2 regions of the Thalassotalea sediminis genome follow, and region 1 is predicted to be linked to the other one. Evidence: predicted binding sites of a transcription regulator. Region 1 holds the regulator's gene; the other holds the start of a gene.
What was found. Region 1 encodes LexA, which represses DNA repair genes until DNA is damaged. Its sites were predicted from a motif close to TACTGTATNNNNATACAGTA; they were not measured.
Positions count from the first base shown of each region.

Region 2: a site for LexA is predicted at 1,508-1,527, ahead of QUE09_RS12180 (DNA recombination protein RmuC). Genes of this name have one in related genera too.

Region 1 is NZ_AP027361.1:149,131-155,523, forward strand. It holds gene ubiA (4-hydroxybenzoate octaprenyltransferase) at 1-126, shown strand, start outside; gene plsB (glycerol-3-phosphate 1-O-acyltransferase PlsB) at 185-2,620, opposite strand; gene QUE09_RS00675 (substrate-binding periplasmic protein) at 2,722-3,462, opposite strand; gene lexA (transcriptional repressor LexA) at 3,791-4,414, shown strand; gene coxB (cytochrome c oxidase subunit II) at 4,979-6,393, shown strand, end outside.
Region 2 is NZ_AP027361.1:2,645,320-2,651,712, reverse strand. It holds gene QUE09_RS12185 (fumarate hydratase) at 1-1,421, shown strand, start outside; gene QUE09_RS12180 (DNA recombination protein RmuC) at 1,535-2,893, shown strand; gene QUE09_RS12175 (GGDEF domain-containing protein) at 2,985-4,175, shown strand; gene QUE09_RS12170 (substrate-binding periplasmic protein) at 4,205-4,903, shown strand; gene QUE09_RS12165 (sodium-dependent transporter) at 4,961-6,298, opposite strand.

The DNA of each region.
Region 1 (6,393 bases):
GGCTTTTTTTGTTATCAACAAATGCTTATTGTTAATCGACAAAGAGAAGCCTGTTTTAAAGCGTTTTTAAATAATCATTGGGTCGGTTTATTTGTTTTTATTGGTATTATGATAGAACATTTATAAGTCAATCACCCTAAATGCTGCTTTAAGCTATTTAGGGTGATATATGAGCGTGTAGATCCTATCGTGCAATACTTTGTAATACTGATATATCGACTAGGTTATTAACGTTTTCCTTGAGAGTTTCTAACGTACTATTGGGTACTAACTTACCATCATTATCAACTGAAAAGATTTGTTGCTCACGCATACTATTTACTAAGGCTAATTGTGCTTTCTTATCAATAAATTCTGGTGCATTTATGTTGTTGACGACAGATAAACGTTTTGCGATGGACACTGCCTTTTCACTTAATTCATTTTTACCGATAGGAGTTAAGCGAGTAGCCAATGAGGTAATAATGGCAAAGCGTTGCAAGGTTTCATCCGCTACCTCACCAAGTACTTGCACATAGTTTTGTGTCTCAGTGTTTTCAACTAAGCTCCAAAAACCTGCTTTAGTTTGCTTGGCAATATTTTCCTGACACAAAAATTGCAACACTTGTGCTATCTGCACATCAACTTCATTGCTGTCCTGCCATAAGAATAGATCATGCTTTAATAGTAAAATAAATTGCTGTATCTGGTTGCTTAGTGATTCAATATTTATTTTTGATGTTCTGTCGAGTATGCGACAGACGAGCGCGGGTAGAATATAAGCGTGCAAGACATTATTACGATAATACCGCATTTCTAAAGCGGCCGATTCACCTAATGAAATGATATCACCACAACTATCTTTATCAACAATCACTTTTTTAAGTGAAATAACATCCTCAAGTAATTCTCTACCCGATATTGATGGAATGGTAAGTTCATCACTGTATGGTGCCGCTTTTTGTAAAGAAATGAAGAAATCCAATAAGTACTCGAGCTCACTGCGCGGTAATGCTTTATTCTCTGTTGCGTGTAGAATCATCGCTATCAGTGAGACACCATTTAACGCTGCACATTTATTGATGGCGGTCATCACTTGGTTAGCAAGTTCATTGACACTTGGGGTTAACCAACTCGGTTTTTGTGGGTCAATAGGGTCGATGTCATCTTTCCAGTTTTCTACATGCTGGTTTAAAAACGAATTAATATTGATAGGAGTACCGAAGTTGACGAAACCTTTACCATAATTCCGTAGGTTTTTAATGGCTTTCAATACGCCAAAAATAGATTCGTTTTGTTTTTTGCTACCACTTAATTCTTTATAGTAAGTACCCACTTCCATTACGTGTTCATACCCTAAATAAACGGGTACTAGGGTTAATGGTCGATTTATACCGCGTAACAAACTTTGTATTGTCATGGCGAGCATACCTGTTTTAGGTGCCAGTAATTTACCTGTTCGACTACGCCCACCTTCAGAGTAGTATTTTACAGAATAACCTCGCTCGAAGAGCAAACCTAAATATTCACGAAATATCGCTGAATACATGCGATTTCCTTTGAAGCTTCGACGAATAAAGAACGCACCTGCTTTTCTAAAAATTGGACCTGCAGGCCAAAAATTAAGGTTAATACCTGCAGCAATTCGCGGTGTCACTAACCCTTGTTGGTAAATAATATAAGTGAGTAACAAGTAGTCCATATGGCTGCGGTGACAAGGAACATAGATTATTTCATGGCCATCGTCTGCCAGTTCACGCAATGTATTTGCATTATTAACGTTAATACCGCTGTACAGTCTATTCCAAAGCCAATGTAAGATCCGCTCACCGATTCTAATCATTCCTTCTCGATAATCGCCGGCAATTTCATCCATTATTACTAAGGCTTGTTTTTCAACGGCTTCTTTCGATAAGCCTTTAGTGACAGCCTCATCTTCCATTAAACGTACAATAGATGGATTCTTGAGCAAGGTTTTGAACATTTGCTGGCGGTGCATTAAGCGTGGTCCAGTAGCGGCTATTTTTTGGCGATGAAAATGAAAACGTGCAACCCTAAGTAACTTATGTGCATTTTCTTGGTCTGTACCAAACTTGTCGGTCATATACCTTATTGACAATGGCTCACTAAACCTGATTAAAGTATTGCGCCCTAAGAACAATACGATAAACAGTTTTTTAAGCCAGTTTGGCGACTCTTGCTCCGCTAATACTTCTCTGACACCAATATTTCGTTTCTCTACTTTGGGTTTACGACCCCAAACCAAGCTTGCAGGTATAAGCTGCGCTGAAAGTTTATTATCTTGTTCGTGAGCGTCTAAAATCGCTAAACTTTGTGCCATTGCACTAGAGCTTTTTTTGCTCAGTAATAAGGAGCTAGGTGTGTCAATGCAAATAGTACGTGCGTGTGTCTGGCCATTAATGGTTACATTAGATAATGGATCAGGAAAATTTAACTTTTTGCATGCTTTTTGAAGCGCCAGAAGATCGCTCGCTGAACGATATCTGACAATGTAGAAAACCGGATTCTTGTCGCTATCTTCAACAGGTTTTGTTAAATCATCTGAAACGATACGGCATTTTACCCAAAGAGATATTGGAAATTTTAATAGAAGATAAAAAAAACTTCTCAACGCTAACATCTTGTTTTACTCGCTATTATGTGAATAAGAATTGTAACATTGTTGATGTAAATTGTCTTATTAAACGACAGTAATCAAAAAAGTGCTTTGGTGGTGTACCGTTAACGATATTGCATGCTTGTTACTTGCCAGTGCTCGTCATTTTGCATACTTTCAACGATCTCTGATACATGTTGGTACGCGATGGGTAAAGTGTGGGGAAATAGGACTCGCCTATCATAGATTTCATGTGGTTGTTTAGATAAGTTGAACGTGGATTGCCAATGATGAATTTTAACCATGTAGTCAAAGGTGGTTCTGCTAATTATTGCGACGTCAATGCGCCTGTTTAATAGCATATCGAAAAGTGTTATTTCCATGGTGGTATCAACACGTTTTATTGTTCCTGACTCGACAGCTTGGTTTATTCCTTGATAATAAAAGCCGCGTACACCACCAAATGTTAAGCCGGTTAAAGAAGACGCACTAGTGTATTCAATTGCTGTTGTTTTCAGAGAAACAACTTCATCTCTATCTGTAAATATACGAGAGGTCCATAAGTATTTCTGTTCATTTTGGTCATTAAACCATATTGGGCTTACACCAATAATTATGCCGTTAAAGTTATTACTATTAAGCATTCTCTCAATGCGTTTTCTAGGCACATAGATCAGTTCGAAAACATAGTGTTTACTGTGTTTATTTAAGTATCGAATAAAGTCGTAATAAAGGCCACTCTCTTTCTCCTGACTAATAATGAGCGGCGGTTTCTTATGATAGGTAAATGCTGAAATAAGCTGCTTTTCAGTGCAATAGGCAGAAGAGGCGAAACATAACAGCAATGTGATAGCTAAATACTTCATAGGGAATCTTAAACAGTTCTTTACTTTCAACTATAGTGGTAATGAAAGGAATGTACACTTAACTTACCAATGAATATTTCATATTTGTTAGCTTATTATACAAAATAAACCGCAACGTTTATCATCTTAATGGTATTTGAATAGGCATACGAATACACCTTGCTTATCACCTTCGCAAATCTTTAATCCTCTGCCTGATAAAGTTGAATAGAACATTGAGAAGAGTTCATTTGTAATACATGCTAAGAAAGTAGCAGTGATGTAGTTGCGTTTATTTACAGGCTGTATATACTAACAGTGAAGCTGTCCATATATACAGGGAAAAATTGTGAGTGAGTTTAAACCATTAACAACTAGACAAGAACAGATCTTTGATCTGATCAAAGAAAAAATATCTGAAACAGGGATGCCGCCAACAAGAGCAGAAATTGCAGAGTTTTTTGGTTTTAAATCAGCCAATGCAGCAGAAGAGCATTTAAAAGCGCTTGCTAAGAAAGGTTATATTGAAATGCTGCCGGGCACTTCGCGTGGTATTCGATTAGCTAGTAACTTTATTGTGGAAGAAGGCTTACCCTTGATAGGTAGAGTTGCTGCCGGTGAACCTATTTTAGCGCAAGAGCATGTGGAAGAAAGATATCAAATTGATGGAAATTTATTTCACCCAGCTGCAGATTACCTGTTACGCGTAAATGGTGAAAGTATGAAAGATATCGGTATTTATGATGGTGATTTACTTGCGGTTCATCAAACGACGGACGTGCAAAATGGCCAAGTTGTTGTCGCACGCGTAGAAGATGATGTTACCGTAAAACGCTTAAAACGTGAGGGCAATATTGTTTACTTGCACGCTGAGAACGTAGATTTTTCACCCATAAAAGTTGATTTAGCTAACCAACATTTTAATATTGAAGGGTTGGCTGTAGGGGTAATTAGAGCAGCTGATTGGATGTAATTATTTCAGCAATATTGAGCAGGTATCGTTAACGCTTAAAATGAAATAATACCTGCTTTTCTTTTATTTGATTAAAAAAACACCTTTGAACGCCATATCCCTATCTTTACTTTCCCTAACTCTTGTTAAAAGCTAATAGAAAGAAAAATTTTTGTTTAAAAAACAAACACCCTGTTAACGATGCATTTCAAACTTTTTTAGAGTAAATGCTTAAAATTTATACTGTGCATCTAAGCCTTTCATGGTGCGACTTTCAGTACATTAGAGTTTATACTCGATTGTATTTATTGGTATTTTTACCCATTCCTTTTTCAAATTAAAAATTGACCCAGATCAAATATTAAGTAATTCTAGAACAGAAAGTGAACAACTCTAATAATAAGGCGAGCTTTCACCTGTTTAAAAAATCGCCAGTAAAATAACAATAAAATCACATCAAAAACACGCGCATTGGGATCAAGTAATATTTAAATGCGATGTTTTTGACTTAGAAAGGGTATAAGGAGATGTCGAGTGAAAAGACGTAACCTAGGTTGGCTGTTGTCTGGGGTGCTATTTCCCGGTATGGCTTGGGCTGATTCAAAGTTAAATATGACCCGAGGGGTCACCGAGATAAGCAACGAAGTCTATGGACTACATATGTTTGCTTTATACATTTGTACTGCAATAGGTATTGTGGTTTTTGGTGCGATGATCTGGTCAATGATTTTTCATCGTAAATCAAGAGGAGTAAAACCTGCAACCTTTCATGAAAGCACAAAAGTTGAAATACTGTGGACAGTTATACCTATTATTATTTTGATTGCTATGGCCTGGCCGGCAACGAATACGCTGATAGCCATGGAAAATAACGATGATTCTGATCTCACCATTCAAGTTACAGGTTCACAATGGAAGTGGCATTACAAGTACTTCGACCAAGACATTGAATTCTACTCCGTCTTATCAACGCCTCGTGAACAATACGATAACAGAACTGAACTAGGTGAAGCTAAAAGTGAAAATTACCTCTTAGAGGTTGACAAACATCTTGTTATTCCTGCGAATAAGAAAGTTCGTTTCTTGATAACATCTGATGATGTTATTCATTCTTGGTGGGTACCGGCATTTGCAGTGAAGCAAGATGCAAACCCCGGTTTTATCAATGAAGCATGGACGAATGTACCTGAGCCTGGTATTTACAGAGGTCAATGTGCTGAGTTATGTGGTAAAGACCATGGTTTTATGCCTGTTGTGGTTGAAGTGAAGTCAGAACAAGACTATTTAGCATGGGTTGAAGAGCAAAATCGTTTAAAAGAAGAAGCAAAAGCAGCTGAAGCAGCGTCATTAAATGCATCTTTATCAATGGACGAACTCATGGAGTTAGGTGAATCGACATACATGGCTTATTGTGCTGCTTGTCACCAACCAACAGGTCTAGGTTTACCACCTGCATTTCCTGCGCTAAAAGGTAGCCCAATCGCTTTGGGTGATGTAAGCGCCCACATCGATATTGTATATAACGGTAAGGCTGGTACAGGTATGCAAGGCTATGGCAAACAACTAAGTTTAAAAGAAATTGCCGCTGTAGTTACGTATGAACGAAATGCTTGGGAAAATAATACCGGCGATACTGTTCAAGCGTCAGACGTTCAAGCCGTAGCGAGTGGTTCGTCTTCAAATGATGATGTTGTTGATAAGATGAAAGAGACAGCAACTGAGATGGTCGAAACCGTAGAGGAAATAGCTACGCCCGAAGAAGATTTAACAAAAACTTATACCCTTGATGAAATGATGGAGAAAGGACAACAAGTCTATATGACAAGGTGTGCTGCTTGTCATCAAGAAAATGGTGCAGGTGTACCACCGTCATTTCCATCGTTAGTGGGTAGCCCACTGATTAAAGGAGATGTTACTGCCCACATTGATATGGTTTTTAATGGCAGTAAGAAAAATCCGTCGATGGTTGCCTTTGGTAGCCAATTAACCAAAACAGAAAT
Region 2 (6,393 bases), 1.4 Mb from region 1:
AAGAAAGCCAAGCAGCAAAAGATGCGATAGCACAAATTCTCATTAACTCTCGTATGTCTGCACATGGAAAACGTCCTATTTGCCAAGACACAGGTATCGTAACCTGCTTTGTTAAAATAGGCATGGATGTAAAATGGGATAAAACTGACATGACTGTTCAACAAATGGTCGATGAAGGGACACGTCGCGCATACTTGAATCCAGATAACCCTTTAAGGGCTTCTATTGTTGCTGACCCAGCAGGTGCGCGTAAAAATACCAAAGACAATACACCATCTGTTGTTCACATAGACATGGTTGCTGGTGACGAAGTAGAAGTAATGATTGCTGCTAAAGGTGGCGGAAGTGAAAATAAAACAAAAATGGCGATGTTGAACCCGAGTGATTCAATCGCTGATTGGGTCGTAAAAACATTGCCTACAATGGGAGCCGGCTGGTGTCCACCTGGGATGATAGGCATCGGTGTTGGTGGTACTGCTGAAAAAGCAGGGGTGCTTGCGAAAGAAAGTCTGATGGACCCTGTTAATATTCAAGAGTTAATAGACCGTGGCCCGCAAAGTGCAGAAGAAGCATTACGCCTAGAAATTTATGAACGAGTTAATAAGTTAGGCATTGGCGCTCAAGGCTTAGGTGGTTTAACCACTGTTGTTGATGTTAAAATAAACTCCGTACCAACTCATGCCGCTTCAAAACCTGTTGTTATGATCCCTAATTGTGCTGCGACACGTCATGTTCACTTTCACCTTGATGGTACAGGGCCAGCAGACCTAACACCACCTAAGTTGGAAGATTGGCCTGAAATAACCTGGGAAGTAGGCGAAAATGTTCGCCGGGTAAATGTTGACGGGCTTACAAAAGCAGATATTGCTGAATGGAAAACGGGTGAAACAGTACTACTGTCAGGCAAAATATTAACTGGTCGCGATGCAGCGCATAAGAAAATTCAAGAATTACTAAACTCTGGTGAGGGTTTACCTGACGGTGTAGATTTTACTAATAAATTTATTTATTACGTTGGTCCAGTTGATGCTATTGGTGATGAAGCAGTTGGTCCTGCGGGACCAACAACGGCAACTCGCATGGATAAATTTACTGAAATGATGCTAAATGATACTGGCTTACTCGGTACAATTGGTAAAGCAGAGCGTGGGCCTGCGACAGTAGAAAGTATTAAAACGCATAAATCTGTGTATTTAATGGCTGTAGGCGGCGCAGCATATTTAGTATCTAAAGCGATTAAAAAAGCACGCGTAGTTGCATTTGAAGAGCTTGGCATGGAAGCAATTTACGAATTTGAAGTTGAAGATATGCCTGTGACAGTAGCAGTCGACTCTACAGGTGAATCTGCACATGTTACTGGTCCAGCGATTTGGAAAGCTAAAATTGAAGAGTTAGACAAAGCATTAACATCAAGCAAGTAAAAGTTCGTTAATGTATATGAAAAAACGGTAAGCTTTTGCTTACCGTTTTTTTTATTGTTGGCATTTAGTGGTTGCTGTGCTTAAATACCTGTTAATAATTACAGTGGTTCGAAATGATGTTAGCTTTTTTAAACGGTTTTTTTAGTCAGTTAAGTGGTGAACAGTTATTTTTTTTAACGGCGATAGCGTTGTTATTGTTATTGCTAGGCGTTGTTCTAGGACAGATTTTTGCTATAAATAACAATGCTCAAGCGCTAGAAATGAAGTCTTTATTACAGGAGCACCTACAAGGGTATCAGCATCTTCTTCAACAGCAGTTTAGTGACAGTAAACTAGCGCAACATAAGCTTTTTACAGAAAGTACGCAGCAGCAGCATCAAAGAGCGCGAGAAGAAGCGCAATTACTGCAAAATATGCTACACAAACACCAACAAGACTTTTCAAAGACTCAAGCAGTCGCGTTAGAACAACTGCTAGATGTTATTGCTAAACATAATCAAGCGAACCGGGAAGAACAAGCGAAGTCACTGAATGTAGCGAGCGATAAAATAGCAAATAAAGTATCAGAATTAACTGGAGCGACGGATAATCGTCTAAAAGAAATTAGTGAGCAAGTTGAAAAACGCTTAGCCGATGGTTTTGAAAAAACCAGTAAAACATTTAGCGATATCGTTAAACGATTAGCATTGATAGATGATGCTCAAAAGAAGATCACGGAACTTTCGAGTAATGTTGTTTCTTTGCAAGAAGTATTATCTGATAAACGTTCACGAGGTGCCTTTGGCGAAGTACAGCTTAGCGCGCTAATTCGTAATGTGCTTCCAGAGCAGCACTTTAGTCTGCAATATACATTATCGAATACTAAAATAGCAGATTGTGTTTTATGGTTGCCTGAACCAACAGGCAATGTTGTTATTGATGCGAAATTTCCGTTAGAAAGTTATAAGAGAATGACCAACATTGACGCCAGTGAGTTAGAACGTAAGGTGGCGGAGAAACAATTTAAAACCGATATTAAAAAGCATATTAATGACATTAGTAGTAAATATTTAATCAGTGGTGAAACGGCTGATGGTGCGATTATGTTTATACCAGCAGAAGCAATATTTGCTGAAATACATAGCCACTTCCCTGATTTAGTCGAACACGCGAATAACCAGCGTGTTTGGTTAACGTCGCCAACAACGTTAATGGCAATTTTAACGACGGCTAGAGCAGTGTTAAAAGATGAAGCAACACGAGAACAGGTACATATAATTAAAGCGCATTTAGGGGAATTATCGGCAGATTTTTCACGTTTTAAAACGCGATTTAATAACTTAGCAAGACATATTGACCAAGCGTCTACTGATGTAAAACAAATTCATACTTCAGCAGATAAAATATCGGCACGGTTTGAAAAAATTGAACAAGTAGACATTAGCAATGAAGATAAGCAAGAAACACAACTGTTACAAGAAAAAACAAGTTGATTGCTACTTCATTCCAACCATACAATAGACAAGTCTTTGATGTGCTTAGCGCTTAGGGTTAACTAAGAATAAAAATGATAAGGTTGTACATTTGCTACAAAAACTAGAAGGTATTAAAACCACATTGTGGACAGGCCTAGCGATTAGCTTGTTGTTTGCTATTATCGGTTTTAGCGAAGCGTTGTGGTCTTCAAAAATCATGCTTATTGAGCAAATAGTTTTTGGCTTATTTGTCGTTGGCATTTTATTTACAGCGCAATTTAGTCGCAGTCGATATACATTGATGATTATCGGATTGCTTATTTATTACCTAGTGATACAGCAAAAGCTTGTTGAGCTAGAGACGCTATCTAAACACAAAGAATGGATTTTTTTATCGGCGGTATTTTTACTGAGTTTTTTGGTAAATATTAAAGATCGCGGGCTAATATCTGTTCATGGCTTATTGAGATTACTAGCCGTTGCTGTATGTATTGGCTTAGCCAAAGTTTGGTTAATGATAAGTGAATATATCGCGGCACAAACAATTTTACTGGGCTGGCCAGAACAAATTAGTACTAATATAACCTTAGCAGTGCCATTGATATTTACGACACTTTATGTGCTATATCAATCGATACGTTACCCTAGTTTACTGATAGCCTCTCTGTTAACGAGCTTGTTGATTGCCACCCTTGCATACTATCAACAACTCTTATTGCCGCTAAGTGTTATAATGCTGTTATTACTGGCACATTATATTGTCGTGGTAGTCATTGATTCTTATTATTTAGCTTATCGTGATGAATTGACAGGGATCCCCTCTAGAAGAGCGTTAAATCAGTATGCATTGTCTCTTGGACGGCGCTATTGTGTAGCAATGGTTGATATTGACCACTTTAAAAAATTTAATGACAGTTATGGTCATGATATTGGCGACCAAGTGCTAAAGTTAGTTGCTGCAAAACTAGCAACTGTTTCAGAAGGCGGTAAAGCATTTCGTTATGGTGGCGAAGAATTTACACTTATTTTTCCTCGCAAGAGTGGTGATGAAGCAACACCTGAATTAGAGCGAATACGACAATTAATTGCTGATTATAAAATAATCATTAGGCACCCTGTACGCAAAAGTAAAAAAGCGCGGGGAACCAAACCTACCGAACAAACTAAAACTGTCAGTGTTACTGTTTCTATGGGCGTTTCTACTCGCGAAGATAAACAATCATTCGAACAAGTCATTAAGGTTGCTGATCAGGCACTATATCGAGCGAAAAAGAAGGGGCGAAACAATGTTAGTCGTTAATTGCTATCGAACTCGTTATAATGGCCTTTATGGACAGAATATTTTTTACAATCTTATTGTTGGCAGTGTTCCCTTTGTCAGCAAAGCAACAGGTTATTTTCGCTGCAGAAGATAGCTGGCCGCCGTATTCCGGTCGAAATGGGCAAGGAATTTCTCAGCGCTTAATTGAAAGCGCACTGGCTGATAGTCAGTTTTCGGTTGAGTTCATTTCTGTACCTTATGCTCGAGCGCTAATGATGACTGAAAAAGGTCTAGTTAATGCTTGTTTTAATGTAACACGCCAAAAAGATACAGAGCAACGTTTTGCTTTTGGAGAGCAAGCATTATTGGTGGCAAAAGCCTCTTATTACTACCCAGTAAATAAGGTAAAACCATATAAATCTATAGAACAACTCAACGATAATACTGCTATCGGGCTTATTATTGGCTATGAATATGGTGACGACTATGAGCGAAATCGACACCGTTTTAAAGAGTTTAGGGTGTCAACGCAGCAACAACTTATAGGTATGTTGATCAATGAGCGAATAGAGGTGGCGATAATGTTTGATGAGGTTGCTACATATACCTTGGCTGAAATGTCGTTACCACAAAGTGCAATTGTCAAAGGCGCTTTAAACCACCAAAGTGATATTTATGTTGCTTTTAGCCGTAAAAATGCAGACACACCCGCTTTAATTCAGGCGCTTGATCGAGGGCTTGTGCGATTAAACAAAGAAAGTAATTAGCTGACATTAGTAAATAAATCTAGTAGTGATTATTACTTACTAATGTCTGAACAATGGTTAATTCAAAATCGCAACGTTGATAAACACCACGGTTAGCAGTACAGGGCAAACAAAACGTAAATAGTTACCCCAATGACTTAACCATGGTCTATTTTGTTGTAAGGCTTTGTCACGTAGTTTATTGCCTCGGTGCCATAACCAACCAACAACAATAAAGTAAAATAAACAGCTTAATGGTTGCAGTATCGTGGTGAGCACCCGAATAAAAGCACCAAAAAGTACATCAAAAAAGGCAATTAATAACATTGAAAAAAACATGACTGTTGCTGATACAATCCACGTAGCTTTCTGACGTGACAATTGTTTATCTTCAACGAGGTAAGCTACAGGTACTTCTGTTGAAGAAATTGTTGATGTTAATGCTGCTATGGAAAGTAATAGAAAGAAACCAGCTGCAACGACTAAACCCATGGTGCCCATTGAAGAAAATAACTCTGGCAATATGTGGAAAATAAGCTGCCCTTCACCAATCAACTCATTTCCTTGAAAGACCTGTTGTCCTGCATGCTGTGCAACAAACAATGCTGGAATTATCAATAAACCTGCTAAGAAAGCAATTCCCGTATCTAGCGCAGTAATTGAAAGAACAAGCTTACCTAAATCTTTGTCTTTTTGCATATAGGAGCCGTAAACCATCATGCCACCTACACCGATAGATAGTGAGAAAAATGCTTGCCCCATGGCTGATACAATTAATTTGGGATTTGTTATTTGACTAAAATCAGGTACCAAGTATACCTGTAGCCCTTCTGTTGCACCTGGTTGTTGTAATATATAGATGATTAAACCAATGAGCATAATCAACAGGATAGGCATCAGGCGTGTCGACCATTTTTCTATACCTGCGTTGACTCCCTGATGAATTATCGCAGCACCAAGTAGAATAAAAATAGGTGTAAATAATAGGTTCCTTTCCGTACTCGATGTTGCTAACCAGTGAGACAAGTCGGTTAAACCAATAATTTCTGTAATGGCTGATAACGCATGAGATAACATCCAGCCGGCGACGATGGTGTAAAAGCTTAACATCATTATCGCGCCACAAAGCCCAATAATACCAGCTTTACGCCCTAATGATTCAGACACCCCTTTGCAGGCATCTCCAAGCGCAGATACAGGGTTTTTTTGTGCTTGGTTACCAATATAAACTTCAGCATAAAGGGCAGGAAGCGCTAATAGTAAGGTCACAACTAAATAGACAAATAAGAAAGCACCACCACCATTATTAGCGGCATTGGTGGGAAAGCCCCAAATATTACCTAATCCAATTGCGGAACCAGCGGCAGCTAAAACAAAGCCTATCCGCGAGTGAAATGAATCCCTGAGCTGCGTCATAAATCAATTGCGTTATTGTTGTTATTTCAGCCGAGCTTACCGAGTTCGTCTGAATTAGGAAAGTAATTTTAACATTTTATTAAAATTATTGGTTA